DNA from 2 places in the Lacrimispora sanguinis genome. Region 2 is predicted to be linked to the other one. Evidence: predicted binding sites of a transcription regulator. Region 2 holds the regulator's gene; the other holds the start of a gene.
The links. Region 2 encodes HrcA, which represses chaperone genes, less so after heat shock. Its sites were predicted from a motif close to TGTTAGCACTCNNNNNNNNNGAGTGCTAACA; they were not measured.
Positions count from the first base shown of each region.

Region 1: groES (co-chaperone GroES) is a predicted target of HrcA. The motif match lies at 1,701-1,731, and genes of this name have one in related genera.

Region 1 covers NZ_CP173277.1:2,052,841-2,056,132, reverse strand. Annotated here, with positions in the region: gene rhaD (rhamnulose-1-phosphate aldolase) at 1-737, shown strand, start outside; gene ACHZES_RS09600 (hypothetical protein) at 811-1,455, opposite strand; gene groES (co-chaperone GroES) at 1,827-2,117, shown strand; gene groL (chaperonin GroEL) at 2,201-3,292, shown strand, end outside.
Region 2 covers NZ_CP173277.1:2,212,621-2,215,912, forward strand. Annotated here, with positions in the region: gene dnaK (molecular chaperone DnaK) at 1-458, opposite strand, end outside; gene grpE (nucleotide exchange factor GrpE) at 571-1,215, opposite strand; gene hrcA (heat-inducible transcriptional repressor HrcA) at 1,233-2,282, opposite strand; gene ACHZES_RS10290 (3D domain-containing protein) at 2,655-3,224, shown strand.

The DNA.
Region 1 (3,292 bases), 160 kb from region 2:
ATTTAAGTTACCGCATCAAGGAGTCAGAAGTAGAATCAGTGAGAGAAGGTTTTACGGATAAGAATCCCTGGCAGCCCATCGGAACCAGTGTAAAGGGGCTGGCTGGAGAGTATTTCATGGTGACCGGAAGCGGGAAATATTTCCGTAACGTAATCCTTGATCCGGAAGCCAATACCTGCATCATTGAAGTGGATGAAAGCGGTGAAAATTACAGAATCCGCTGGGGATTGGTAAACGGCGGGCGTCCTACCAGCGAGCTTCCTTCCCATCTTATGAACCATGAAGTAAAGAAAGAGGCTACGTCCGGTAAGCACAGGGTAATCTACCATGCCCATCCTGCCAATGTAATTGCCCTTACGTTTGTTCTTCCTTTAGAGGATAAAGTATTTACCCGGGAATTATGGGAAATGGCTACAGAATGTCCGGTGGTTTTCCCGGACGGCGTAGGTGTAGTCGGCTGGATGGTGCCGGGTGGGCGGGACATCGCAGTGGCAACCAGCGAGCTGATGAAGAAGTACGATGTGGCTGTATGGGCTCATCACGGCTTATTCGTTTCAGGAGAGGATTTCGACTTAACTTTTGGCCTTATGCATACGGTGGAAAAGTCTGCGGAAATCCTTGTTAAAGTACTTTCTATCCGTCCGGATAAGCTACAGACCATTACGTCTCAGAACTTCCGTGATCTGGCGGTTGATTTTAAAGTGAATCTGCCGGAAGAATTTCTATATGAAAAATAATCTGTGAAAAAAAGCCATTGGAGAGCACAAATGCTTTCCAATGGCTTTTTCAATTCCTTCTTATAGATTATGATTAATCCATCTCTTCTTCCACAATGGTAGTAGTTTCATCAGCCAGTTCTTTCATTGCTTCTCCGGTGGACTTCGCTGCTTCTTTTGCCGCATCAATCCCATCCTTCGCCGCATCCTTTACTGCTTCGGCAGCAGTTTCCGCTGTTTCTTTTATCGTATCTGCAGTTTCTTTGGCCTTCTCTGCCAGCTGCTCTGCAGCTCCGGCAGCGTAATCCAAACCGCCATCCTCTGTAAAATCTTCGTCATCTAAAAACGTATCTGTCTGTTCTTTTGCAGAGTCAAACATGTCCTTCGCGGTATATGCCACGGCTGAAGCCGCTTCCTTTGCCGTATCAGAGACAATGCTCGCTGCATCCTTTACTAAGTTTCTTGCCGCACTTACCGCATCCTTGGCAGCATCTGCCATATGGTCAGCGGCGACCTTAAATTCATCCTTATTGGCATGTAAAGAAACATAGTTGCGGTTCATCGTGCTGTCAATTTTGGAAATGTCGTCATTTCCCTCATCCTCAAAGTCGTGGAAGTTTTCTTCCAGTTCTTTGTGGAAGGATTTGTATTTCGTGAAATAAGAGATGCCGGCAGCAACAACGCCGGCCACAGTGGCCAAAGCCACGAATTTTCCTAACCCATTTCCCTTTTTTGCCATTTGAAACACTCCTTTCCTTATTACCGTCCATGTATTCTGGGCATAGAGGTATGCCTGCAAGGTGCTTCCTTGTCACGGCTTATGCTTGATGGGCATAATGGTGCGCTTATAAGGCGCTTCATTCTCTTTGTTATTGTAATACGTTCATAAGAAAAAATAAAGGTATATAATAAGAAAATTTCTATAAACTATGTAAGTAAAGGAGAAAATCGTACAAATATGGTAAAAATGTAAAAAAAATATAAAGTTAGCACTCAACTATTGACAGTGCTAATAATGAGTGATATAACTTAGTATGTGAATAAAATAAATCTTCTTTCGGAAGGCCAAAGAAAGAAATAATAAGCAGAAAGTTATGAGGAGGAATTGCAATGAAATTAGTACCATTATTTGACAAAGTTGTGTTAAAACCATTGGTTGCAGAGGAGACAACAAAGTCCGGTATTGTTCTGCCGGGTCAGGCAAAAGAAAAGCCGCAGCAGGCTGAAGTTATCGCAGTAGGACCTGGCGGTCTGGTAGACGGCAAGGAAGTTACCATGCAGGTTAAAGTGGGCGATAAAGTAATCTTCTCCAAGTATTCAGGAACAGAAATAGAGACCGGAGAAGATGACGAGAAATATGTGATTGTAAAACAGAATGACATATTGGCAGTGATCGGATAATTAAGAAGGCGATACCGCAGTCATAAGGTCAGATTTTAGATAGTACGTATCTTTATTTTAACAGAAAACTGGAGGAATGAATCATGGCAAAGCAGATTAAATATGGCGTAGATGCCAGAAAAGCACTTGAATCTGGAGTGAATCAGTTAGCAGATACCGTTCGTGTAACATTAGGGCCTAAGGGCAGAAACGTTGTACTTGATAAATCATTTGGTTCACCGCTCATCACTAATGATGGTGTTACCATTGCAAAGGAAATCGAGCTGGAAGATGCTTTTGAGAATATGGGCGCACAGCTTGTAAAAGAGGTTGCTACTAAGACGAATGACGTAGCAGGTGACGGTACTACGACAGCTACCGTTTTAGCTCAGGCTATGATCAACGAGGGAATGAAGAACCTGGCAGCAGGCGCTAATCCAATCGTTTTAAGAAAAGGTATGAGAAAAGCAACGGAAGCAGCAGTAGAAGCAATTGCAAAGATGAGCGAGCCGATCAAGGGCAAGGCATCCATCGCAAGAGTTGCAGCAATTTCCGCAGCAGATGATGAAGTTGGCGAGATGGTAGCTGACGCTATGGAGAAGGTTTCCAACAACGGCGTTATTACCATTGAAGAATCAAAGACCATGAAGACAGAGTTAGACCTGGTTGAAGGTATGCAGTTTGACAGAGGTTATATTTCTGCTTATATGTGCACCGACATGGAAAAGATGGAAGCTAATTTAGACGATCCATACATTCTCATTACTGATAAGAAGATTACAAACATTCAGGAGATCCTTCCTTTATTAGAGCAGGTCGTACAGTCCGGCGCAAGACTTCTTATCATCGCAGAAGATGTGGAAGGCGAGGCTTTAACAACCTTAATCGTTAATAAATTAAGAGGAACCTTCAATGTAATCGCTGTTAAGGCACCAGGCTATGGCGACAGAAGAAAAGAAATGTTACAGGATATCGCTGTTTTAACAGGTGGTACTGTGATCTCTGATGAATTAGGCTATGAGCTTAAGAATGCAACTCTTGATCTTTTAGGACGTGCAAAATCCGTTAAGGTTCAGAAGGAAAATACCGTAATCGTAGACGGCTGCGGCGATAAGGAAGCTATCACTGCAAGAATCGGCCAGATCAAGGGCCAGATCGAAGATACCACTTCTGATTTTGACAGAGAAAAATTACAG
Region 2 (3,292 bases):
AGAGCTGCTGCTGTCGGCTCGTTGATGATACGCTTTACATCAAGACCGGCAATCTTACCGGCATCCTTGGTTGCCTGACGCTGTGCATCGTTAAAATATGCCGGTACGGTAATAACCGCTTCGGTTACTTTTTCTCCTAAATAAGCTTCTGCATCTGCCTTTAATTTCTGAAGAATCATAGCAGAAATTTCCTGAGGACTGTAATTTTTTCCGTCAATTGCTACCTTGTAGTCTGTACCAATATGTCTTTTGATGGAAGAGATGGTACGGTCAGAGTTTGTTACTGCCTGACGCTTAGCAGGCTCGCCTACTAGCCTCTCTCCGTTCTTTGTAAATGCAACAACGGATGGTGTGGTTCTTACGCCTTCGCTGTTGGGAATTACAACTGGTTTACCGCCTTCCATAACGGCTACACAGCTATTTGTTGTACCTAAGTCAATACCAATGATCTTGCCCATAGTTTTTTCCTCCTAATTAATAAACAAAATATAAATGATTACCTTTTTCCTGCCCCTATTGGGGTATCAAGGTATACCTGGAATGTATTATCTGCTTCCTGATGCCATGTGACTAATTAGCTACCTGCACCATGGAATGCCTTACCACGCTGTCACGATAAGTGTAACCCTTCTGAAGCTCCTGGGAGACTACATTTTCACCCAGTGACTCATCTTCAATATGCATTACCGCATTATGGAAATTGGGATCAAACGGCTTTCCAATTGCTTCAATTGGTTTGACGCCGGCTTCTTCCAGCGTTTTCATAAGCTGCTTATATATCATTACCATTCCATCTGCAAAAGGAGCGCTTTTTTCCTCCTCAGATATGGCTGCAAGGCCTCTTTCAAAGTTATCAACTACCGGAAGGATCCGTTCAACGATATCCTTTGCTCCGATTTCAAACATGGCTGACTTTTCTTTTTCTGTTCTCTTGCGGTAATTATCAAACTCAGCCATGGACCTCTGAAGGCGGTCTGTGAGTTCCTCTATTTTTTCATCCTTTGGATCTTTCTTCTCTTTCTTTTTTCCGAAAAGGCCCTTTTTCCCGGATTCTTCTTTGGAACCCTCTTCAGCCGTTTCTTCTTCCGGAACATATTCCTGGGTTCCATCGTCCCCGCAGGATTCTGCACCTTCTATTTCTTTCTCAGTGGGAACGGCATCCTCTGTATAAACAGTCTCATCTGCCAGATTCTCATCTGTTTTCACATCTTCCATGCTCAATGCTCTACCCTTTACCTTTCATCTTTTTTCAAAATGGTGTCCAGCTGCGTCATGAGATTACGCAATGTGCTGAGAACCTTTTCATAATCCATCCGTTTCGGTCCTATGATTCCTATAGTCCCTCTTAAGCCTTCGCCCAGTTCATAGTTGGCGGTTACAATGCTGCAGTCCTTCATTGTTTTAACAGGCGCCTCATCACCGATGTATACCTGGATTCCGGATCCGCTCTCCGAGCTGTTCACATCATCGATCAGCCCCTGCAAAAGATCCTTCTGTTCCAGCGTACCGATAAGCTTACTGGCCCTTTCTCCGTCACTTAACTCCGGATACTTGAAAATGTTCGTGGCCCCGCTGGTATAAATCTGAAGGTCATCATCATCACCCCGGATAGCGGTAGCTACCTCGCCTAGAACCCGGTCCACCACATCACAGTGGGGCCCTGCCTGAACCTTCATTCTGCTGATCACTTCAAGATTGATCTCCTCTATGGTCAGCCCGTTAAGGGCATTGTTAAGAAGAATGTTAAGATTCAAAAGTCCTTCGTCATCTAATTCCGTATGAATGGGAATCATGGTATTCTTAATGATATTGCCCTCCACCACAATCACTACAAGAAGCTTTTCTTCGTCAACCTTGGAAAGCTGGATAAACTTCAGTTTGTTCCGGTGGAACTGGGGCGCGCTGATCATTGCAGCGTAATTGGTGTTCTGGGCGAGAAGCTTTGCCATCTGTTTTAACAAGAGCTCTACCCGGTCCACCCGCTTTAATATCATATCTTTGATCTCAGTGACTTCCTCTTCTTTTTCCTGCATGATCTGGTCCACATAAAAGCGGTATCCTCTGTCTGAAGGAATCCTTCCGGCGGAGGTGTGAGGCTGCATGATATATCCAAGCTCCTCCAGATCAGACATCTCATTCCGGATTGTGGCAGAACTTAAGTTTAAATCCGTATACTTTGATATGGTACGGGAACCTACCGGTTCTCCGGTTTCCAGATAAGTTTTGATAATAGCCTTTAATATAGTTACTTTCCGCTCATCTAGCTGATCCCTGTCACTCAAACTGCCCCACTTCCTTTCTGAGTTGTTTTGTTAGCACTCAACGTTTAGGAGTGCTAACATCTTCTTTTCATAATATATTCTTTTTTTCTACATTTGTCAATACATTCCTGAAAATATTTTGGTGAAGTTTTTGTGGCCTGCTTGTACATTTTTCCTCATATATCAATGAAATATTACATGCTGTTGACATTATTTCCTTGACTTTTAACACTTTTGTAATATAATGGTAATTATGACACCATAACAACACAATTGCGAGGTAGGGTTGGAAGAAAGAGTCTTACAACCTTGAGCTTGTGAACAGCGTGCCCCGCTTTACCGGGCATCAACTGGATATGCCTGCATATTAGTTGATCCATTTGGAGGTAAATTATGAATAGTTTTTCAGGGAAAAAGAGGATCACCGGATTCCTGACACTTCTTTGTATCCTGCTGTTGTCTACCACTGCACTGGCAGCCGAGACTACAGGAAATGACGAAACCGTGAATCAAGTACAGTCCGAAAACTCTGGAACGGATCACCAAACCATACAAGCCAGCACTGAAAATCAGGCGGCAACAGCCAGCACTGAGGAAATCGGACCTGGCATTAAGAAAAAAGAAACCGAACCTGTAAAGCCGGAAGAACCGGCCAAACCGGTATATGAAAAGGGAGAATCCTTAGGACTCTTCTCCGCCACGGCTTATTGTCCGGGCGAAAGCGGCAGCAAACAGTGCCGAACCTATTCCGGGACGATTCCACAGCCACAGCACACCATATCCGCAGATATCACAATTCTTCCCCTTGGAACAAAGGTCATGATCGATGATATCGTTTATACCGTTGAAGACATCGGAAGCGGTGTGAAGGGAAACAAAGTCGATATTTTCTTTGCAAGCCGCGCGGAAGCATTAAATTTTGGAAGACAAACAAAAGAAATATTTACAGTCATTGAACGTTAGAAAATGTCCATGTGACGCCGCAGAACAGTGAATTTTATCACTGCTCTGCGGTTTTTTTTCGTCTTAAC